3 regions of the Pseudoalteromonas sp. S3178 genome follow, and region 3 is predicted to be linked to each of the others. Evidence: predicted binding sites of a transcription regulator. Region 3 holds the regulator's gene; each other region holds the start of a gene.
The links. Region 3 encodes LexA, which represses DNA repair genes until DNA is damaged. Its sites were predicted from a motif close to TACTGTATNNNNATACAGTA; they were not measured.

Region 1 (8,120 bases), on a different contig from region 3:
ACCCTACCACGCAAAGCCGATGCGCTTGAGGACCAACATCAAGCTAATTTACTGGCCAACTCAGCAAAAGATCGTGCAGAAAATGTGATGATTGTCGATTTACTGCGTAACGATTTAGGTAAAGTTGCAAAACCAGGCTCTGTAAACGTGCCGTCTTTATTTGCTATTGAAAGCTTTCCGGCAGTACATCATTTAGTAAGCACCGTTACCTCAGAGCTCGATGAAGGTAAAACAGCGGTTGATCAGTTAAAAGCGGCCTTTCCGGGCGGCTCAATTACTGGCGCTCCTAAAATTAGGGCTATGGAAATAATTGAAGAACTCGAGCCACATCGACGCAGTATTTACTGTGGCTCTATAGGGTATTTAAGTGCCTGCGGTAATATGGATACCAGTATTACTATTCGTACTTTAGTCTGCCATAACCAACAAATTTACTGTTGGGCCGGCGGAGGGATAGTGGCTGATTCTAAAGTCGAATTGGAATATCAAGAAACATACGATAAAGTGAATAAAATCCTTCCTTTATTAACACAGTAGGTGGCTTTGAATAGTGAACATATTAGAGCGCGGTTTCAATTAAGCCCAATTACTGCGCCTAACCAGCTAAAAGATACACGTAAAAAACGCGCCAGTGCGGTCATGCTGCCGATTATCGATATAGACAATCATGCGCATATTTTGTTGTGTAAACGCCCTACTTATTTGCACCATCACCCTGGGGAAATTTGCTTGCCCGGTGGAAAGTATGAACAAAGCGATATTAAACTTCGTACGACTGCACTTCGTGAGCTTAAAGAGGAGCTTAATATTGCGCCAAGTAATGTAACTGTGCTTGGGCAACTACCTGAATACTCTACTTTAACTGGTTTTAGTATTAGCCCCTTTGTTGGTTTACTTAATAAAGCAACTAAATGGGAGAACGATCATAATGAAGTTCAAGCTAGTTTTTTACTTTCACTTAGCGATTTAAGTAACGACGCAAATTGGCAGCCTTTGCCTTTTCAACGCTTTGGTAAAACAATTACCTTACAAGGCTTTGCAACTCAACACGGACTACTTTGGGGTGCAACGGCAAGCATTATAAAAAACTTTACAAAACAGCTTGCCCTACCAGTTTAAATGTTCACTATTGTTGGTTACATGCTAACAATTCCACGTTATTATACTCGACCGTTCAAAGAACAGCCCCGTGCTGAGAAAACAAAGTAGAGACACACATTATGATCAGTGCATTTGATATGTTTAGCATTGGTATTGGCCCTTCTTCATCACACACTGTTGGCCCAATGCGCGCATCACGCTTATTTGTTAATGACTTACAAGAACAACAATTATTAGCAAATGTTACCGATATAAAAGTAGAGTTATACGGCTCATTAGGGCAAACAGGCGTAGGCCACGGCTCTGGTAAAGCGGTAATTTTAGGCCTTGCAGGCTACGACCCAGAAACAATAGATGCTGATTTAGTTGACGATATTTTGGCCACTATTGAAAATGAGCAAGTTATTTATCTAAACCAAACACATAAAGCTAAATTCCCTAAGCAAGGTGCAATTGTTTTTCACCGTCGAAAAACACTGCCTAAGCACTCAAATGCAATGGAAATTATTGCCTCAAACAATGGCGAAAAAATTTATAGTAAAGTTTATTACTCAATTGGTGGCGGCTTTATTGTTACCGATGAAGAGTTTGAAAACGAAAAACAAGCTGCGCTTGATATTAGAGAAGAAAACCCTGCCCCCTTTCCATTTGGCAGTGCCAAAGATTTGCTAGAAATGTGTAAAGAGTCAGGCTTGAGTGTATCTAGCTTGATGATGAAAAATGAAAAAACACTACGCAGTGAAGATGCAATTAAAGATGAGCTTTTTAATATTTGGCAAGTAATGAAAGCCTGCATTGAGCGCGGTATGCGCACCGAAGGTATTTTACCCGGTGGCCTAAAAGTTAAACGCCGTGCCCCTAGTTTATATTTAAAGCTTAATGTTGAAGTAAGTAACGACCCTCTTCGCGCAATGGATTGGGTTGATTTATTTGCCCTTGCTGTAAATGAAGAAAACGCAGCCGGCGGCCGTGTTGTTACCGCGCCAACTAACGGCGCTGCTGGTATATTGCCCGCTGTACTTATGTACTATCACACATTTATTAAAGAAGTGGATCGCGATATAGCAACACGCTACTTATTAACAGCTGCGGCTATTGGTATTTTATACAAAAAGAATGCTTCGATCTCAGGCGCTGAAGTAGGCTGTCAAGGTGAAGTAGGTGTTGCGTGTTCAATGGCTGCGGGTGCACTTACTGAAATAGTAGGCGGTAATGTTGTACAAGTTGAAAACGCTGCTGAAATTGGCATGGAACATAACCTAGGCCTTACCTGCGACCCTGTTGGTGGCTTAGTGCAAGTACCCTGTATTGAACGCAATGCAATGGGCTCTATTAAGGCAATAAACGCATCACGCCTTGCTATTCGTGGCAGTGGTGAGCAAAAGGTATCGCTTGATAAAGTAATTAAAACGATGCTTGATACCGGTAATGACATGAAAACTAAATACAAAGAAACCGCACGTGGTGGATTGGCTGTAAATATTATTGAATGTTAAATGCGATAAAATCAAAAAGCCGCCTATTGTAAAATAGGCGGCTTTTTATTATTCGTTCAATTTAATTATCCAGAGCTTGGGTTAATTAGGCTATTTAACGGGTAACTCTATGTCTTCAAAAAGTTTATCTACGTCTTCTTGATTGCGCAGTAAACTTGCTCGCTCTACTCGCTCTTTCGTTAAGTGCGGGGCAAAACGTTCAATAAAATCATACATATAAGTACGTAAAAAGCTGCCCTTTCTAAAGCCAATTTTAGTCGTACTTGCTTCAAACAAGTGACTAGCATCTATACACACTAAATCTGTATCGCTTAACTGATCAATAGCCATAGACGCAACAACGCCTACACCGAGCCCTAGCCGTACATAGGTTTTAATAACATCTGCATCGGTTGCGGTAAATACAATGTGTGGTTCAAGACCATGAGCACTAAATGCCTTATCAAGCTCCGAACGACCCGTAAAACCAAATACATAAGTAATTAGAGGGTATTGTGCAATATCAGAAACCGTTAAATTATCTGCTTTTTTGGCAAGTGGGTGATCTTTAGCCACCACTATACTGCGATTCCAATGATAACAAGGCAGCATAACTAAATCTGAATATAAATGCAGTGCTTCAGTGGCAATTGCAAAATCTGCATCACCACGTGCTGCAGCATCAGAGATTTGCTGAGGTGTGCCTTGATGCATATGCAGTGATACCGCAGGGTATTTTTTCATAAACCCTTGAATAACATTTGGTAAAGCATAACGAGCTTGAGTGTGTGTGGTTGCAATGTTTAACTTACCTTGATCAGGTAATGTGTGTTCGTTTGCTACCGCTTTAATCCCTTCAACTTTAGATAATATTTCACGAGAAATATTAATAATATCTTCGCCAGCACCTGTTACATGCGTTAAATGCTTTCCGCTACGACCAAAAATTTGTACACCTAACTCATCTTCAAGCATTCGTACTTGTTTAGAAATACCCGGCTGTGAGGTAAATAAGCTCTCAGCGGTCGCTGAAACATTTAATTTATGATTTTGTACTTCTACTATGTATCTGAGTTGTTGTAATTTCATGGCTGCAAATTTTAACGTTGTTATTCATATTATTTATAAAGGCAATACCTGTTAAAACCAAGTGTTATTTGAATAAAAAGCCACATTAGTGCTTAAGGTATGCAATTATCTGATTAGTACTCAAGGCTAGCATAATAAATATGCTTGAGGTAGCGATGTTTATTCAGGTTAATCTTATAATCCCTTCGTCTTACAACACTTTAAGAAAGCTAAACCCTAATTAACTGGGTATTTTTAAGTTTATCAACGCAAAGCTACACAGTTAACGTATAATTAATGTAAGATTAAGCAAATTAGATTATGAATCAGAGAATTAAAAGATGATTGTTTCTATCATAATAATACTTATAGTAGCGCTTATAGTAATAGCACTATGGGTAAGTGCTGTGCAGCAACATAAAGAAAAACAAGAAGCTGAACGCCGCAAAGAGTTAACAAAGCAAAAAGCAATTATTGAAGAAACCGAAGAAGCACTTATGAATAGTGCAAATATTCCTTTATCCGAAAATATAATTCGCGCATTACAACGCCGCGTATATGAAGCATTAAATACAATGGTTTCAAACTCGCCAAATTCTAAAGCGCTTAAAAGTAGATTAAGCGAGTCAAAAACTCACTTATCAAACCCTGTACAAGGTAATAATAGCGAGTCTTTAGCATTACCAAGTAATGATAAACAGCTAGTAAGTTTGATTCAAGGTATAAAAAAGCTGCGTGCAATTTTACGCTCTGAGCACAGTAAAGGTCGTATTGATAGTCAGGTTTTTTCTGTAGAGGACAAACGTCTTGAAAAATTACAATTACGCATAAATATTGAAAGCCAAATAAAACGAGGTCTATCGGCTCGCTCAGCAAGCATGGTTGGCTCAGCAAGACAGTATTTTGAAAAAGCATATGCAACGTTAAGTGCTATTACCTACTCTGATGAATATGTAACATCAAAACGCCAAGAAGTTGAAGGCTACCTAGAAGCAATTAGTGTTGAATTAAGAGCCTCTAATGCAAGTGCCCTTAAAAAGAAAGCCGAAGCCGAACAAGACGACCTGGATGTTTTATTTGCCCCTAAAAAGAAATGGTAAATTAGATTTGCCAGATAATATATGGTGTTAATAAAAGCGATAACTTAGCGACTATTTATATCCATGCTACAAATATTAAAAAACCCATACAAAGCAATTTGTATGGGTTTTTTATCACTACCGTTTTATTCTATTATGATAAGAACGCAAATTTAATGACAAATAATGCCGTTAAAATCCAAACGCTAATGCTAATTTGATCTTGCTTACCACACAGTACTTTAACCGCAGTGTAAGATATAAAGCCAAGCGCTATACCATGTGCAATAGAAAAAGTAAGTGGAGTCATTAACAATACAACAGTAACAGGAATTGCATCAGTCATATCATCCCAATTTACAAACTTTAGGTTTTGTAGCATTAATACAGCAACGTAAAGAATTGCGCCTGCTGTTGCATACGCCGGTACCATTTGTGCAAGGGGTGCAAAAAACATCATTAATAAAAAGCATATGCCAACAACTACAGCCGTTAAGCCTGTACGTCCACCAACAGATACACCCGCTACTGACTCAATATAAGACGTTGTAGTTGAAGTACCAAGCATTGCTCCGGCAATTGTTGCAGAGCTATCTGCACTTAAAGCACGACCCAAACGCGGCATATTCCCTTTCTCGTCTGCGAGTCCTGCTTTTTGAGTAACAGCAACTAAAGTGCCTGAGGTATCAAATAAATCAACAAATAAAAATGCAAAAATGACACTTAGCATCGAAAGCTCAAAAGCCGCGGCAAAATCTAGTTGCATAAAAGTAGGCATAATTGAAGGCGGCATAGCTATCACACCATGATATTCAACAAGCCCTAAACTTAAAGCAATGCCAGTCACTAATAAAATACTAATGAGTACACCACTTTTAAAATCGCGGTATAAAAGTGCTGCGATAACAAAAAAGCTTAATATTGCTAATAATGGACCTGCCGATGTGATATCACCCAATTGAACAAGAGTTGCAGGACTTGCGACAATAATACCTGCATTTTTTAATGCAATTAACGCTAAAAAAGCACCAATACCAGTTGCAATGGCTCTTTTTAATACCAAAGGTATAGCGTTAATAATCCACTCTCTGACTTTAAATAAGCTCAAAAATAAAAATATACACCCCGACATAAATACAGCTCCTAACGCAGCTTGCCAGGTATAACCCATCCCCAATACAACACCATAAGTAAAAAAGGCGTTTAATCCCATGCCAGGAGCCAGCGCTAATGGGTAATTTGCCCATAATCCCATAATAAAACAGCCTATTGCGGCAGCAATACAGGTAGCAACAAATGCAGCTCCTTGATCCATTCCAGCCTCTGCAAGCATGGCTGGGTTTACAAATACAATGTAAACCATAGTGATAAAGGTAGTAAGGCCAGCCACGCATTCGCGTTTAACTGTTGAGTTATTTTCGCTAAGTTTAAATAAGGCTTCGAACATAATAAGCTTGTAATAGTAAAAAGTAGTGAGATTTTATCATAAAAATCATCTTTAACAGGACATTTTACCTTGCGATATACTAAACTATTGAAGCAGTTAAAATAACAAATGAATCAATATGCTTAAAACAACACCCAGCGGGCACGACTTAGAACAACAATTAGATAATATTTTAGGCTTTGTTACTCAACCCGATAACAACCCTGCAGTAGCTAACGCTAAAAATGATGAGCAAAGCACACTAAATAAAGCACTGTATTATTTAAAAAATAAACAAGCTCCATTAGCTGCAAAGTGGATGCGCCTAGCGGCAATGGCAGGTAATCAAAGAGCACAGTTTTATTTAGGTCTGTTTTTTGTAAAAGGTGAAGGCGTGCCACAAAGTGTATTTCATGCTGCGGCTTGGTTAAGCCTTGCTAGCAGCCAGGGTTATGAACCCGCTACCGCTGCAGTTAACGACCTAAGAAAGCATATAGAAACTAAACGATTTAAAGATGCTCAATGCTATGCCGCCAGTCTATACGAACAAATTCATCAGCTGCAGTACGCACACCTTATTCCTAATACTCCTCAAATCGATTAATTAATCATTTGCTTAATACTGTATAGAGCATAAAACACTGTATAAAAATATCTATCTCTACCCGCCATCGCATTTTTGACAAAAATATCAGCGAATATAAATATTATGACTCACTTCAAATTAAGCACTAAGCAATTGATTTAAAGTGATTTATTTTTAAATTGTTAATTCCACTAGTTTTAAACTGAATAACTGTACAAATAAATAGCAAATATCTCTTGCACGAAAGCACTGTATAAACTACTGTATACATGTACTGTATAAAAACCCAGTGAGTGAGATATTTATGTTACAGCCTATTACCGTAAGAACAGTTAAAAGTTATAAGCAAGATGATAAACGTGATTGTGTAAACTTAATTCAAATTGAAGATGAGATATCAGCAACGTTTGAGCTTTTAAAAGTGCTACACCATTATAATAGTTCTAACGCATGGACGTTATTGATTGCTCCTGATCATGTTCCTAGTAGAGCATTACTCGACTCGTGCTCTATTGATACAAGTAAATTGCTAGTGATCAGACAAAAACACCTAGTAAACTTAGAGTATGTTTTAAGTTCTGCGTTGAATAATGGTAATTTTGCAGCTGTAATAACGTGGACCGATATAGTAAATAATCAATTGCTTACCAGCCTTTCTTTAGATTTAAGTAAAACTGCAACGAAGCTTTATTGCTTTACAAAAAACTCGACAATTACAGAGATACCACTCGCTCAATAAGCTTGATAAACTAATGTTTTAAACTCTGTATTGTTATTATGATTTTACCAAATACCACTCAATGTTTTTGCGGTAGCGGGCTGAGTTATGCTCATTGCTGCGAGCCTCTTCATATAGGGGCACAACAAGCCGCTAACCCTGAGCAATTAATGCGTTCTCGCTACAGTGCTTATGTTACAAAAAATGCAAAGTATGTTTATCATACTTATGCTTCTGAAAAAAAAGCGGAAAACCCTATTAAAGAAATTAAAGATTTTGCAGATAGTTGCCGGTTTGTAGGTTTAGACGTAGTAAGTACAAAGCACGATGACTCTCAAGGAAGTGTTGAATTTAAAGCGCATTATTTTTATCAACATTTATATTGTGAGCTTCACGAACACTCACGATTTATAAAAGAGGATGATAATTGGCGTTATATCGATGGGACTATATTTCCTGTAGCTGATATTAAGGTAAGTAGAAATGATAACTGCCCTTGTGGCAGTGGTAAAAAATACAAAAAGTGCCACAGCATATGACTCTTTCATAACAAAAATCATAATTTTAGAGGGGGCTAAAAACTAACTTGGTTACGCCCTTGAAACTTAGATTGATACATTCTTTCATCTGCTAACTGTAATGTATTTTTACTATTGTCGCGCGTTTG
Region 2 (8,120 bases), on a different contig from region 3:
TAAATCACGTGCGGCATATTGCCCTGCCGCAATTGCATTTACAGCCTTAACCGTTTCCTCACTTGCGTCAATTAAACCAATTTGAGTAATTGGCTCAATGCCTTCGCCGTGATATTCACGGGCTTCAAGTGGTTGCCATAAAGCTTGGCATGCACCTAAATAAGCAACTTCTAGCGCATTTTGGTAACGTTCATCAGTATGCAAGTTTGGTAAGTAAATAGCAGGGCTGACACTCCCCGACGCTTTCGCTTCATTTATAGCTAGTTTAGCGGCATCAAAATAGCGGCGAACATCGTCGTAATCTCGGTTTAGTGGGCCTGTTGGCGCAAGAATAACGCGTGTATTTTCAATAACTAAAAAGGTAACTTGCTTGCCAATACGAGAGTCTACTTTAGCTTGCGCGTTTATAGCATCGCTTAGTGAATTATTGGCTAACTGAGAAAAGTCATCACTAATAATAATAAGTGCATCGTGAGAAGAAGAATCAAGGCTAGCACTTAGTGTAGGTGCAGCGATTGCTTGAGGATATGCCATAAGTAAAGCTCCTGTTATTAAACATAAGGAGGCTATTATCGTCGATATAAAAACACAAAACCAGCCAGCTGCGATAAGCAAATTTTGCTCTGGCAACTTGGTGTTACAGTAAAAAGTGCACGCTAATCGAGAATACTCAATTGTAGATTTAAATTAGGCTCATTTTTTACGCCCACCCCAATCCCTAACAGGCGTACAGGTTGTTGCATGCCTCGCTGGTACGCTTTACTTAACAGCTCAGTAAAAATATCAGTATTTAGCTGATGATGTGCCTGATCGGCACTGGTCACCACAAAATTTGCAAACTTCACTTTTACACTCAGTTTATTAATTCTGTTTTGTAGCTGCTGCTTATTAAGGCGAGTAGTCAGCTCCTCTAATAATTTAGGCAGTTGTTCTAAACATTCCTGTAAACTATTTTTATTGTATTCATAAGTGTGCTCCACACTTAATGATTTACGTACTCGCTCTGTAGATACAACCCCAATATATTCACCCGCGCATTTTTGATAAAGCGATACCCCAAAATTACCTACATGTTGCTGCATCCAATTTACGCCTTTTTCGCGTACGTCTTTACCTGTATATAGCCCTTTCAAATTAAGTTTTTCTAGAGTCACTTTCCCTACTCCAGGGATTTTACCAAGCGGTAGGTTATTTAAAAACGCATCCACTTCATCAGGTAAAACCACAAACTGGCCATTGGGTTTATTTTCATCACTGGCTATTTTGGCAATAAATTTAATGGGCGCCACACCTGCAGAGGCTGTAAGGCCGGTATCGTTATAAATATCGGCTCTAATTTGCTGGGCAATTAACGTTGCACTGCCTTTACATGCTGTGCTGTTGGTTACATCTAGGTAGGCTTCATCAAGCGAAAGAGGTTCTATTAAATCGGTATAGCGCTTAAATACAGCGCGAATTTGACTAGAAATATCTTTGTAAACAGACATACGCCCAGGCACTATTACTAGGTCTGGGCATAACTGTTTAGCGTGGTAGTTAGACATAGCAGAGCGTACGCCGTACTCTCTGGCTATATAGTTTGCTGTAGAAAGCACGCCTCGGCGACTATTGCCGCCGATGGCTAAAGGCACATTGGCAAGCTTTGGGTTATCGCGCATTTCGACCGCTGCGTAAAAGCAGTCCATATCGATATGAATAAACTTTTTCATCACCGCAAACAACTGTTTATTTATACAGCCATTATTATTGAATCACTTTTAATTAGCAAGTCCCATTAATTAAAATGGCTGCTTAAAACGCTTAGGTTTTTTAAAACAATGTAGCCAAAAAACAAACTCAAATAAAAACCCTGCTGCCAGTAGTATAATACCACCAGAAGCATTGCCCATTGCGTAGCAAGCAAAAGACGCTATAAAAACTAAACTGGCTAATGCCCAATTAATTATATTTTGCATGTGTGTTCTCGTGTGTGCTGTGTCTGTGTAATTAAACTGTAGACCTAAAATTTAAATAGGTACAATCATCTTATAAAAAACATAAAATTAATTACCTTGAGCTAAATACACCATATTGATAACCTAACTCATTTAAAACTAAGAGTATAAGTACATGCAAAGGTTCAAAGATAAACACCCTATCCATACTGACATTACAGTAGCTTGGGCTGACATGGATGCACTGCAGCACGTTAACAACGTAGTGTACTTACGTTATTTTGAAATTGCTCGCATCGACTTTTTAAATAAAATAAACCTGTTTGATACAATAAAACCGGGCGGTATTGGTCCGGTAATAAGCGAGAACAATATTCGCTACAAACGCCCTGTTACTTTTCCAGACACATTAACTGTTGGTATTACTATTTCAGATATAAAAACGGATCGTTTTTTAATGAATTATTCAGTATTTAGTCATGCTCAACAAACCGTTACAACTACAGGGTCTTCTTTGGTTGTAATGTTCGACTTTAAAACAGGGCAAAAAGCCGCTATTTCAGAGCCATTATTATCGGCCTTAATTAGCCACTCTCAAGATCTTACATAATTTAAGGATTTTAAATGCAATACAATCCGTTAGGCAGCAGCGGCGTTGATGTTTCAAGAGTATGCTTAGGTAGCATGACATGGGGTAAACAAAATACCCAAAGCGATGCTGATGAGCAAATAGCTTACGCACTCGAGCAAGGCGTTAACTTTATTGATACCGCCGAAATGTATGCCGTGCCACCTTCACCTGAAACTTACGGAAAAACCGAAGAAATTATTGGTGATTGGCTTAGCCGAAATACACAAAAGCGTGGCGATATTGTACTTGCGACAAAAATAGCGGGTAATGGGTTATCGTGGGTGCGTGATGGCAGCGATATAACCCGCAGCGCAGTAATAGAAGCCGTTGATAACTCACTTAAACGCCTGCAAACCGATTATATAGATTTATACCAATTACATTGGCCTAATCGCTCTACTCCACATTTTGGTAGGCAGTGGCCTGGCAAACTAACCTTTAGCGATGTAAATACTGAGCAACACCAAGCCAGTATGTTGGATATTTTAGAAGGCCTTAACGAGTGTGTTAAAGCAGGTAAAATTAAGCACTGTGGGTTATCAGACGATACGCCATGGGGTATTAGCCAGTTTATAGGTTTAGCTAAAGAGCATAATTTACCGCGCATGGTGTCTATTCAAAACGAATTTAGCTTAGCGCATGCCAAAGATTGGCCTTATTTAATTGAGCAATGTATACACGAAGATATTGCTTATTTGCCTTGGTCGCCACTTGCGGCAGGCATGTTAACAGGTAAATACTTAAACGGCGCTCGCCCAGAAGGCTCGCGTTGGACTTTCATGCAACGTAATGGCATTTTTAGAGACACAGCCAATGCTCAAAAAGCGACGCAGCAATATGTTGATTTAGCTCATGCTAACAATATAACGCCCGCCCAGCTTGCCCTTGCATGGTGTAACCAAGTGGATGGCGTTACTTCATCTATTATTGGCGCTACAAGCATGGCTCAGCTCAAAGAAGATATAGATGCATTTAACATTACACTTAGTAGTGAATTACTTGATGATATAGCGACTATATTTAAAGACTACCCAATGCCTTACTAAAGCACGCTGATATAAAATAGAAGCGTATTAAAGCAGTATTTTTATACTGCTTTTTTTATAAGAAAATTTGCTGAAAAACACTCTCTAACTATACTTAGTTCACCGTTAACAAATTAATACTTAATGAGTTATGCTGAAAAAATCTTTTTTATTTATTAGCGTATTTAGCTGTTTGAGTGCGTCTACTTGGGCTGAAGAAAATACCCCAATAAAAGAAATCATTTGGTTGCAAAGTTACACGCCACCTTTTCACATAGCTAAAAACGAAGACGCACCTCAAGGCGGAATTTGTGATAATTTAACCGAGCAATTAATTAATGAGATTGGTGATGTAAAACACACTCGCTTAATTGTTCCTCAAAAGCGAATTAATAAGTACTTAAACGAGGGGCAAAACATTTGTTTCCCGTGTGTTATTCATAAAAAAGTAAATAATCACTTATTTAACTATTCTACACCTACAACGGTTTACCCTCCGTTTAATATTATTACCACTAAAGAATTAGCACCAGAGCTTAGTAATAAACACGGCTCACCTATTAAACTAGTAAACTTACTTGCAGATCCGTCTTATGTTTATGGACAAGCGGCCGCAAGAAAGTACACAGACAAAATAAATACTATTATTGAAAATACCACAGTTCATCACCAAGCATCTTTAAGTTGGAGTAGCGAGAACGAAAGCCAAGCAGTTATATCGCGCTTGAGCCACGGCTTTTTAGATTACTCTATCGACTATCCATTTATGAGTGATTACTTTGTTAAGCACAGTAAATTTAAAAACATTGTGAGCTTAGCAATTGAAGAAGATAGCCGAGAGTACGTATTAGGCGCTGTGGGGTGCGCAGCCAACGCGCCTAACAATTTTGCAGTGCAAGCAATAAACAAAATAAATAAAGCACTAAAAAGCAAAGTGCTCAATAGTGAAAAGTACCAGCAAAGCCAACAGCTTTGGCTTAAACAGAGCTTTCCTGAGTTCAACTCCCACTTTAAGCAACAAGTGTTGCCTATTACTGAGCAACCCACTGCTGAGTTAGCAAGCACTTCTCATTTGAGTAAAGACTAACCGTAAATGTATTCCCACACTTAACCTCACCCACACCCGATGGCGTACCAGTCATAATAATATCGCCATCTTCTAAGCTCATAAATTCGCTTATCTCTGTAAGTATTTGCTCAGGCTTGTGCAACATAAAGTGAGTATCACCTTGCTGAATTACCTTATCGTTAATTTTAAGCTCAAAAGTAAAATGCTGCGCTGCATCACTAAGCTCAACAAAGTCAGTAAAAATAACAGAGCTGTCAAATGCTTTTGCCCGCTCCCATGGCAGCCCTTTATTTTTTAACTTACTTTGTACTGTACGCTTAGTTAAATCTAGGCCTAGCCCTACGCCTGCAATTTTTTTATTTTTAATAACAAAGCAAAGCTCGGTTTCATAATGAAGAGTATCGTTATTATGAGCAGATAAAAGAGTGCCTGTAATTGCACTATTTGGTTTGTTAAACAACACCATTTGATCGGGTGTTTCGTTGTTTAATTCTGCAATGTGTGCGGTATAGTTACGGCCAACACACACTACTTTGGATGGTGTAAATTCTTCAGATAATAACTTTATTAAATGCATATAATAACATCTCAATTATGAGCTAATTAGTGTTTCTAACAAGCTCAAGTTAATAGGTTTTAGTAAAACGCGATCTATATTTAAATCTTTGATCTGTTTAGGATCCGGCTCTGCACCACTTACAATAACCAGCCTTAACTCAGGATAACGCTCATTAATTTGCTGCCCTAAATCAACACCTCGACCATCGGGTAAATGCATATCAAGCAATACTTTGTTGAATTGTTGGTCATGATTGAGAATTTGCAAACATTGTGCGCAACTTGAGGCAATTACGGTTTCAACCCCCAAGCTTTCTAGTAAAAGTTGTGTGATTTGTGCTGCATCATGGTCATCTTCAACAAGTAAAAAGCGTTGCTTTTTCTCTGTTAGCACTTTATCTGACGCAATATTTTTAGCCTGTGGCGCACACTCAGGAGCAATTAAATAATCCTGTAAGCATTGATATAACGCGCTGCTATCTACGGGTTTTGGTATTACATCGTTAAAACCAAGCGCTGCAAGTTCTTCATGAATGCCCTTCATAGTAGCCGCTGTAAGCGCAATAATAGGGCCTTTGTAGCCCATTTTTCTAAGTTCGATTGTGGCTTCTTTACCACCCATTACTGGCATATGGATATCAATAAAAATAATATCGTATGGCGCTTTGTACGCATCAGCTATACGTACTTTTTCAAGCGCTTGCTGGCCGTGTTCTGCATAATCTACACGTGCACCACAGGTGCTTATCATATGGCCCACGAGCATGCGTAAGTCACGCAAGTCATCAACAACTAACACGCGGCCATGTACTTTACAGGGTGCAGATTTACTTTGTAACTGCGGTGCGCTACTAAAATTAAGCGTTTGGCGTTCTACCCCACTAATATCACCCGGATAAACCGAAATAGTAAACGTTGAGCCTTTACCCACTTCTGAGTGTAAGTCTATTCGCCCGTGCATTCTGTTTAGTAGCTCAGCACATATAGCTAAACCTAAACCTGCGCCCCCAACAGAGCGAGATTCAACATCGGCTATTTGTTCAAAAGGTTTAAAAATAAGCTCTTGTTTTTCTGGTGCTATGCCCATGCCAGAGTCTTTAATGCTAAAAAATAGCATTTCGGTATCATTAACCCATTGAGTCCAGGCTTTAACAACAATTTCGCCTTTATCGGTAAATTTAACCGCGTTATTAATTAAGTTAATGAGTATTTGGCGCACACGCGTTGCATCAAGCTTGGCAACTAACGGGAGAGGCTCTTGGGATTCAAAGCGTAAAGTAAGGCCTTTATCAAGCACCGATACCCGCATTAATGTGTACACATCTGCAAGCATGCTGTCTAAATTTACTTCGCTTAAAGTAAGCTCTAGCTTGTCGGCAGCTATTTTTGATAAATCGAGTACGTCGTTTAATAAACTTAATAAGTGTTTACCATTTCGATAAATAACACCTAATTCGTTTTCGGCTTGGTGGCTAAAGTCACTTTGAAGTAACAGTTCGGTGTAACCTAAAATTGAAGAAAGCGGAGTACGTAGTTCGTGGCTTAAATGTGCTAAAAATCTATCTTTTGAGCGGTTTTCAGCTTCCGCTTTTAAACGCTCAACTCGCTCACCTTCTACATCTTTACGCGCTAAAGCATAACGTATAGCACGCGCAAATCGGCTCGAGCTCATTTCTGTTTTTATTAAGTAGTCAACGGCGCCCGCATCAAGCGCAGCTGAGTCTAACTCATCGTTTGATTGCCCCGTTAACATAATAATAGGGCCGCTAAAGCCGTTGGCTATCGCTTTTTTTAAAACGCTTAGGCCGTTAGATGCACCTAAGCGATAGTCGAGTAAACAAATATCATGCTCATTTTTACTGAGCTTTTCAATTGCTTGCTCTGGAGAGCTTATCCATTCTACATTAAACGTATGTGAATCTAATTGTTGTAAATAGTCGCAGGTGAGTATGTAATCATCTTCATCGTCTTCAACTAGCAGCAGCTTAGTCACTTTATCTAACATAGAATCTCCCTTTAATCGTTAAATGTTGATGGTAGCTCTACAAACTCTACCCAGTACTTTCCTAATGTTTTCATCAAATCAACTAAGCCATCAAACGTTACAGGCTTAGTAATATAAGATGCAGCACCTAAGTTGTAACCTTTAACCATGTCTTCTTCTTGCTTAGACGTCGTTAAAATTACAACAGGAATACCTTTTAAGTTAGGGTTAGCCTTGATAGCTTCAAGCGCTTCTCTGCCATCCATTCTTGGCATATTTAAATCAAGTAGAATTAAACCAGGACGCGGCGATGTTGTTTTATCTTCAAACTTACCACGGCGCTCTAAGTACTCTAATAGCTCTACGCCATCTTCTACAAAATGAAGTTCGTTTAAAACGCGGCTCTCTGCAAGCGCATCTTGTGTTAACAAGCGATCATCTTCATCATCGTCTGCCATTAATATGGTGATTGGTTTTACTTTTGAATACGGCATTTACGCCTCTCCTTGCAAAGTGAAAAGCGATGCTTCCACTGGTAATTTTATAGTAAAGGTTGCACCTTCACCCTCTATGCTTTGAGCGTGTATAACACCACCATGACGCTCAACTATACGCCTACATACCGAAAGCCCTATCCCTGTGCCTTTGTACTCAGAGCGCCCATGGAGACGCTGAAATGGTACAAATATTTTATCTGCATATTCTTGCGAGAAGCCTATGCCATTATCTTTAATTGTTACTACCTGCCATTGAGCATCAACATTTAGCTCTTCACTAAACTCATTTACATCTTCATAGGTAATATCTATACGAGGTGTTGTGCCTGCTTTTCTAAATTTAACCGCGTTAGAAAGTAAGTTTAAAAACAACTGTTGCATCTGGCTTTTATCGGCCTGAATTACAGGTAGTTTATCAACAT
Region 3 (8,120 bases):
ACAATAAGTGGCTGTAAGTTCATGGTTACAGTCCACATACCAAGTGCGGCCTGAAATACTACAAGTAAAAGTAAAGCCAGAGGCAACTTAACGGGTGTAGTTGGATATTGACGCTTTAAAAAGGCCAATATAAACAAACCTAAAATAAGTAAACCTAAGGCACCTGCAAAATAACGATGGATCATTTCTTTCCACGCTTTTGCGGTTTCAAACATCATGTCGGGGTAGCTTTGCGTAGCGAGTGCTATATCAGCTTCATGTTTTGGGACGGTTAAAAAACCATAACAGCCGGGCCAATCTGGGCAACCAAGGCCTGCATCACTTAGTCGGGTATAGGCACCCAATGCCACTACAACTAAAGCAAGTAAGCCTGTTATTAATACATAGTTTTTATAATTTTTATACATTAAATACTCCAACTTAAGTAAGCTTAGCAATTAGCTCGAACGAGAATAATTAAGTAATTTTTTTAGATCTTTTAATAAACCTTTTTGTACTAAACGGTTTTCTTGTGGCTGCGTTTTAAAAGGATATTCAAGAACTACAAGCCCCATATGATCGATTAAATACAAGCTGGCTGGCTTTAAATTTTGTTGGCCGCTTATCATTTTCCAAGGTAGTTTTTTATCATTAACGATCCCCATCACCGCCATATCGACCTTGCCTTGGTTTTTACCCAATGCCACATATAAATTATCTAGCGCACTTAATTGTTCATTACATGCACTGTTACACTCTGCGGAGTAATTAAGCGCAATCGTCCACTGTTTGGGGTTGTTTTTTTGCCAATTAGTAAGCTTTACTTCTTGTTCTAAAAACTCACCATGATTTGTTATCGCCGTTGGTAACCAATCAAATTTAAGCGCACCATACGCTAGTGCTAGTGGTATGGCGCAGCAGATTACAAATAATAAAAGTGGTTTATTTTTCATTGTGTGTCCTTTTTTTACTAGCAAAAACAGCCACGAATACACAGGCAATGGCGATTAAAAACCACTGTACTGCGTAGGCATGATGTTTTTGCGGGCTCATAACAACAGCTTTATAATGAGGAGTAGCTAATTCATCCCCTTCACCTTGCCTATAAGCCATGTAGTTAACGAGTTTTTGCTGACTGGTTTGGCTTAGCTTATTAAGGTCAATATTTTGAATTCTAATATTGGAGGGAGCAGCTTCGCGTTCGAGCGTAAAGCCACTGAGGTTGTTCTCTTTTATTTGTGCAATTAATGTAAAGCGCTTAGTAGGAAGCTTTATTTTTGGTAATTCACTTCGAGATAGCGGGGCCTTAACCCAGCCAAGGTTTACCAAAATAGTGTGGGAGTCATCTGCTGGTTTAAACAATACTAATAAGTCGTATCCGACTTGCCCATTGTAAACTTGATTATCCAACAGCCAATATTGATCTTGAATAAATACCCCAGTTAATTCAACCAACACCCCTGTTTTATTCCAGTTAGAGGGTAAATTAGTAAGTTGCTGCCAACTCATAACACCTTGGGTTTGCAATTTTTCAATAGCCGTTAACTGCTGCTGTTTTTGCTCAGCTCTTTGTAGCTGCCAAAACCCTAAGCGCACACAAACAAGTACCACAACCGTCACCATACAGAGTGTGATTATTGAGCTAAGCTTTTGTTTGTGCCATAAAACTAACTGCATAAGGTTCAACCCAGTGATTATTAAAATTATTATCGTACTGTTGTTACTGTTTATACTTTTTAACTTATTTAGAGCTTTATTTATTATGGTATCTGGTAAGACAAGTGGACGGCCTATGTCTCACTTTTTAGGCCGCCGCGTGATGTTTTCGGTTGTTATATTAATTATGGTAATTGCCGCACTTAAATTTGGCTTTATTAAAGCTAATAATTCCCCAATAAATGCTACAGCACATATACAAATACAAATAAACACAGCCATACCACATCTACAAAATGCCAGTACCAAGCAGCAGCTTGAAATGCAAAATGCTTATCTTTAGTAAAGTGCCCTTTTAATATTCGTAAAAAAATAACCAGCAACAGTACAGTGCCAAGGGTTACATGCATGCCATGAAAACCAGTCAATAAAAAGAACGTATTACCGTATACACCGGCATCAAGCGTTAAATTTAAATCGTTATAGGCGTGTATATACTCCTCAACTTGCAGAGCCAAAAAGCAAACACCTAATAAAATAGTTGCCCCTAGAAATACTTTAAGTGGCGTACGTTTATTGTTTTCCATTGCTACGTGGGCAAAATGTAAAGTAACCGATGAGGTAAGTAGTATTAATGTGTTTATAAGCGGTAAGCCTTGCCAACCCATGGCTTGAGTTATATCTCCTGCAGGTGTTGTAATTAACGGCCAAACGGCTTCAAAGGTAGGCCATAGCACTTCGTTAGTCATCGCATTATTACCAGCCCCACCTAACCAAGGTACTGATAGTATTCGTGCATAAAATAACGCGCCAAAAAAGGCCATAAAAAACATTACTTCAGAAAAAATAAACCAGCTCATACCTTGTCTGAACGAACGATCCATTTGCGCTGAATATAAGCCTTGATCGGACTCAGTAATTACATTTTTGAACCAGCTATAAAGCATGTATAAAAGCACGGCAATACCAAAATATAGCAAGTAAACGCCGCTCCCACCTCCTTCTTTTGAGGCACTCATAACCGTTAATGCAGCACCTACCGCAATAAAAAACAAAGCAATAGCGCCCACTATTGGCCATGGGCTTTGCTCTGGTACGTAGTAATTTTCATATTCTTGATTCATGTTACTTGCTCCTAGTTTTACACTAGACATGCAGGCTAGTTATTGCTCGCTACTAGCTGCTCACTAATATCAAATACGGTGTACGATAAAGTTAGCTCTTCTATATCGCTTGGTAATGCGGTATCAACATAAAAAAGTAGTTTAAACTCAAGTTCTTCCCCTGCTTTTAGCGGTTGCTGATCAAAGCAAAAACAGGCAATTTTATGTAAATACTTAGCCGCTTTACCGGGCGAAACCGAGGGCACAGCTTGCATTACTTTATCGAGGTTACTGTTATTTTTAGCGCTAAACATTACCTCACGCATAGCGCCGGGTTTAACAGCAACACTGTATTCTTTTGACTTAACAACAAATGGCGCGCCACTTTGCGCATGGGTTGTAAAACTCACCCCTATTTCTCGGTTTTGAGTAACCTGTGTACTTAGCTTTGCTTGCTCAAGCGATGGCTTACCATTTAGCCCTGTTACATCGCAAAATACGTCGTATAAGGGCACTAAGGCAAAAGCAAAAGCAAACATACCTATGCAAATAAGTACTAAGCGTTTAAGTAGCGGCGCGTGAGTCATTACTTAATTTCCGGTGGTGTAGAAAAGGTATGATACGGCGCTGGCGATTCAACTTCCCACTCTAAACCTTCGGCACCATCCCATACTTTTGCAGGCACTTTATCGCCACCTCGGGCGCACTTAATTACCACGGCCACAAATAAAAGCTGCGATAAACCAAATGCAAACCCACCAATACTTATAATGGCGTTAAAATCGGCAAACTGCAGCGCATAATCTGGAATACGTCTAGGCATACCGGCAAGCCCTACAAAATGCATAGGAAAAAACAGTACATTTACACTCACAAGCGATAGCCAAAAATGCCATTTAGCCAAGGTAATATTAAACATATTACCGGTCCATTTAGGCAGCCAGTAATAAGCACCCGCCATTATCGAAAAGATGGCTCCGGTTACTAATACATAGTGAAAATGCGCCACCACAAAGTACGTATCGTGATACTGAAAATCAGCAGGTGTAATGGCTAACATCAACCCAGAAAAGCCTCCTAAGGTAAACAGCACAATAAAGGCAATACTAAATAGCATGGGGACTTCAAAGCTAATTGAGCCTTTCCACATGGTCGCTACCCAGTTAAATACTTTTACTCCAGTTGGCACCGATATAAGCATCGTTGCGTACATAAAAAATAACTCGCCAGCCACCGGCATACCTGTGGTAAACATGTGGTGAGCCCATACAATAAAACTAAGTAGCGCAATGGATGAGGTGGCGTACACCATGGACGCATAACCAAATAGTTTTTTACGCGAAAAGGTAGGCACTATGGTCGATATAATGCCAAAAGCTGGCAAAATCATGATGTATACTTCAGGGTGACCAAAAAACCAAAATATGTGCTGAAACATAACCGGGTCGCCACCGCCGGCCGCATCAAAAAAGCTAGTAGCAAAGTATTTATCTGTGAGTACCATGGTCACAGCTCCCGCAAGTACAGGCATAACAGCAATTAACAAAAATGCAGTTATTAGCCATGTCCACACGAATAACGGAAGCTTCATCCATGTCATACCCGGAGCACGCAAATTAACTATGGTCACAATTACATTGATTGCGCCCATAATTGAGCTGATACCCATAATATGAACGGCAAATACAAACAACGCAGTATTATCGTTACTGTAAGTGGTTGAAAGTGGAGCGTAAAAAGTCCAGCCGAATGCAGGGCCACCGCCAGGCATAAATAAAGAAGCTAGCAGGATTAAAAATGCGAAGGGTAATATCCAAAAGCTCCAGTTATTCATTCTTGGTAATGCCATATCTGGCGCACCAATCATTAATGGCACCATCCAGTTAGCAAGGCCGGTAAAGGCTGGCATAACCGCACCAAATACCATAATCAAGCCATGTACAGTGGTCATTTGATTAAAAAAATGAGGCTCAACTAGTTGTAACCCAGGTTGGAATAATTCGGCCCTAATGACCATAGCCATAGCGCCGCCAATTAAAAACATAGTCAGCGAAAAAATTAAATATAAGCTGCCAATATCTTTATGATTGGTTGTATATAACCAGCGCTTAAAGCCTTTTGCAGGATGATGACCGTGGTGAGCTTCATTGGCGTTAGATTGTTCTACTATGCTACTCATTAGTTCGCCTCCCCATCAGCATCAAGTGCTGCCTGAATTTCACTAGGTTGAATTACATCACCCGTATCGTTACCCCACGCATTGCGTTTGTAGGTAATGACTGCAGCAAGTTGTTTTATTGATAGTTGTTTAGCAAAAGCTTGCATTGCAGTACCAGGGCGACCATGGATCACAACATCTATATGATCTTTTATATCACCAAGCACAATGGGACTGCCTTTCAGTGCAGGAAATACGCCTGGTAACCCCATACCCGTTGGCTGATGACACGCAGCGCAACTTGCCATATACACTTGCTCGCCTAAAGTCATTAACTCTTCTTTAGGCAACGTTTGATCAAGCAGAGCAGCATCGGCTAATGCCGCTTTTTGCTTTGCTTGTTTTGCATCAGCAAGCCAAGCGTTAAAATCTTCCTGTGATTTTGCCTCGACCACCACTGGCATAAAGCCATGATCTTTACCGCACAGCTCAGCGCACTGTCCTCGGTAAATACCTTCTTCGTTAATGTTGCTCCATGTTTCGTTTATGAAGCCGGGGTTGGCGTCTTTTTTAACAGCAAAATCAGGTACCCACCAAGAGTGAATAACGTCATCCGAGGTGATTAAAAAACGTACTTTTTGATTAATTGGCAGCACTAATGGCTTATCAACTTCAAGCAAATAATTTGGATTTTTATCTGCAAGGTTGGCTATTTCATCTTGAGGGGTAGATAAAATTGAGTAAAACGCGACATCCTCACCCATGTATTCGTAATGCCACTTCCACTGCGAACCAGTAATTTTAATGGTTAAATCAGCTTTGCTGGCATCTTCCATTGCAATAAGTGTTTTAGTGGCAGGGATTGCCATGGCAATTAAGATAACAAATGGAATGGCAGTCCAAAGTATTTCTACTTTAGTACTTTCATGAAATTGGGCAGGTACTGCCCCTTTAGATTTACGGTGATGAATCAGTGCCCAAAACATAATTGCGAACACTATCACCCCAATCACACAACATATTAAAAATATGGTCATGTGTAGCTGATATACATTATTGCTTATATCGGTTACGCCTTTGCGCATATTGTATTGGCTATTTGCCATTACATGCTGCGGAAAAACAATCAATACAAGCCACAAGGTAGAGGTCAGTTTACCCATGTGACGGCTCCTTTGATGCTATTGCGAGTGCAAAGCGAAGAGGCATACGGCTTAAACGCCTATTCGTTATTTTTATTATTTAACCAATCTTATTTGTTTTAATTGGTATTGCTGTGCCAACAAAGAGTTTGTGTATATTGTGTGTTCTCAAAACTAAAAGCTGTGAGTTATTGTTAGCCCAGCAAATTAATAATTAGCTAAAAAACGTACAACAAGCAAGTTTTAGTATAAAAAACAAACAAGTTATATTTTAAAATGAGCCTTAATTACACCAACATAAATACAATTTAATAATCAAAAAACGAGCTAAAATAGGGGGTGTATCACATAAAAGAAGAGTTAGGTACGAGTGCAAAAAAGTTTACAGCTTAGATAACTTTATGACTGCTTTAGTATTGCTAAAAGGTGGGTTTTTAAAACAAAAATGCACACTAAAAAGTGCGCATTTATAAATTTACTATCTAATATAGGCTAGAAATTACATCCAATCGGCGTTTCTAATTACACCTACTGCTAAGCCTTCAATATTAAAAGACTCATTTTCAAGGTCTACTTCTATTGGCGTAAACTCTTCGTTTTCGGCGTGTAATAATACTTTGCGGCCTGCTTTTTCTAGGCGTTTTACGGTTACATCTTCATCAACTCGCGCAACCACAACTTGACCGTTTTCAGCGGTTTGAGTGCGATGTACAGCCAGTAAATCACCATCCATAATACCAATATCTTTCATACTCATGCCATTTACACGAAGTAAAAAATCGGCGGCAGGTTTAAACATTAAAGGATCTATTTTGCAGTGGCTCTCAACATGTTCTTGCGCCAAAATAGGAGAACCTGCAGCAACACGCCCTATAAGTGGTAGGCCTAACTGCTCTGGCTCTTCTTCTTCAATTAATTGAATTCCACGGCTGGCGCCTGGCTTCATTTTAATAGCACCTTTTTTTGCCAGTGCTTTTAAGTGCTCTTCTGCTGCATTAGCACTTTTAAAACCTAATGTTTGCGCTATTTCGGCACGTGTAGGAGGCATACCAGTGTCTTTAATAAAAACTTTAATGAGTTCTAGTATTTGAGCTTGGCGTTTCGTTAATGGTCGCATACAACTGGTTTTCCATACAGTACATTTAACTGTGAGTATATACAGTTAAATAAAAATCGCAAATTTAAATTGTGCTTTAAAATAGCTAAACTAAAAGCATATGTGTACATTTTAGGTATTTATAAAATTCACATTTATAAAGTGCTATAAACTTGGTTTTAATTCAAAGGAGTAATTATGAGTATTTGGCACCACCCCATCACTTTAGAGCTTTGCAAACAGTTAGAAGAAGGCATTGACGGCCAAGGCACATTAATGAAAACCATGGGCATTGAAGTCACAGAAATTGGTGATGATTACCTAGTTGCCACTATGCCTGCTATACCTGAACATCATAATCCTATGGGTATGGTTCACGGTGGTGCAAATGTAGTACTTGCTGAAACAGTAGCAAGCTATGCTGCTAATTTTGTTGTCGACTTTACAAAATTTTATTGTGTAGGGCAGGAAATTAGCGCAAGCCATTTAAAAGCATCTCGCAATGGTACTTTAACTGCAACCGCTAAGGCTTTTCATATAGGTAAACGTAGTTCTGTGTGGGAAATAAAAATAACAAATAGTCGCAATGAGCTATGCTGCGTATCAAAAATGACCGCAGCAGTTGTAGAGCGCAGGTAATTACTTCTTTTTATTTTTCGATAGGATAAATAGTAATTTCCATACCTGCACCAATCGCAGATATACGTAGCAGTGTGTCTGCATGTAGGGCTTGGTTAAAACACTTAGGTGACGTGCCCGATTCAAAGCCAATATCAAACGTTCTTCGCGAGCAGCTTAGCCATTGCTTAAGCGCGTTACGTGAACACGACTCAATAAGCTCGCACAAGTGGTTAATAGCTTTATCTGGTGTTGATATTTCACCTGAGGCTTCAATACGCGCAAGTTGACGATATTCGTCTTTATCATAATGCAAAACCGTCGCGTTTTTCTTTAAGTCTGCCACTAAGGCGCTAATATCATGTTTA

Region 1: CWC11_RS14100 (SulA-like leucine-rich domain-containing protein) is a predicted target of LexA. The motif match lies at 6,995-7,014, and genes of this name have one in related genera.
Region 2: dinB (DNA polymerase IV) is a predicted target of LexA. The motif match lies at 1,720-1,739, and genes of this name have one in related genera.

Annotation. Positions count from the first base shown of each region.
Region 1 is NZ_PNCW01000049.1:36,790-44,909, reverse strand. Features, by position in the region: gene pabB (aminodeoxychorismate synthase component I) at 1-537, shown strand, start outside; gene CWC11_RS14130 (NUDIX hydrolase) at 544-1,119, shown strand; gene CWC11_RS14125 (L-serine ammonia-lyase) at 1,221-2,597, shown strand; gene cysB (HTH-type transcriptional regulator CysB) at 2,688-3,665, opposite strand; gene CWC11_RS14115 (hypothetical protein) at 3,986-4,744, shown strand; gene CWC11_RS14110 (NCS2 family permease) at 4,878-6,170, opposite strand; gene CWC11_RS14105 (SEL1-like repeat protein) at 6,289-6,753, shown strand; gene CWC11_RS14100 (SulA-like leucine-rich domain-containing protein) at 7,040-7,474, shown strand; gene CWC11_RS14095 (YchJ family protein) at 7,513-7,992, shown strand; gene CWC11_RS14090 (GGDEF domain-containing response regulator) at 8,028-8,120, opposite strand, start outside.
Region 2 is NZ_PNCW01000067.1:11,743-19,862, forward strand. Features, by position in the region: gene CWC11_RS17255 (M17 family metallopeptidase) at 1-534, opposite strand, end outside; gene dinB (DNA polymerase IV) at 657-1,709, opposite strand; gene CWC11_RS17265 (acyl-CoA thioesterase) at 2,110-2,544, shown strand; gene CWC11_RS17270 (aldo/keto reductase) at 2,559-3,611, shown strand; gene CWC11_RS17275 (ABC transporter substrate-binding protein) at 3,742-4,677, shown strand; gene CWC11_RS17280 (fumarylacetoacetate hydrolase family protein) at 4,622-5,236, opposite strand; gene CWC11_RS17285 (ATP-binding response regulator) at 5,252-7,222, opposite strand; gene CWC11_RS17290 (response regulator) at 7,234-7,695, opposite strand; gene CWC11_RS17295 (sensor histidine kinase) at 7,696-8,120, opposite strand, start outside.
Region 3 is NZ_PNCW01000040.1:34,804-42,923, reverse strand. Features, by position in the region: gene CWC11_RS12775 (COX15/CtaA family protein) at 1-407, opposite strand, end outside; gene CWC11_RS12770 (transmembrane cytochrome oxidase associated protein) at 438-932, opposite strand; gene CWC11_RS12765 (SURF1 family protein) at 922-1,656, opposite strand; gene CWC11_RS12760 (DUF2909 domain-containing protein) at 1,610-1,978, shown strand; gene CWC11_RS12755 (cytochrome c oxidase subunit 3) at 1,881-2,759, opposite strand; gene CWC11_RS12750 (cytochrome c oxidase assembly protein) at 2,795-3,325, opposite strand; gene ctaD (cytochrome c oxidase subunit I) at 3,325-4,917, opposite strand; gene coxB (cytochrome c oxidase subunit II) at 4,917-6,059, opposite strand; gene lexA (transcriptional repressor LexA) at 6,538-7,155, opposite strand; gene CWC11_RS12730 (PaaI family thioesterase) at 7,333-7,773, shown strand; gene CWC11_RS12725 (hypothetical protein) at 7,784-8,120, opposite strand, start outside.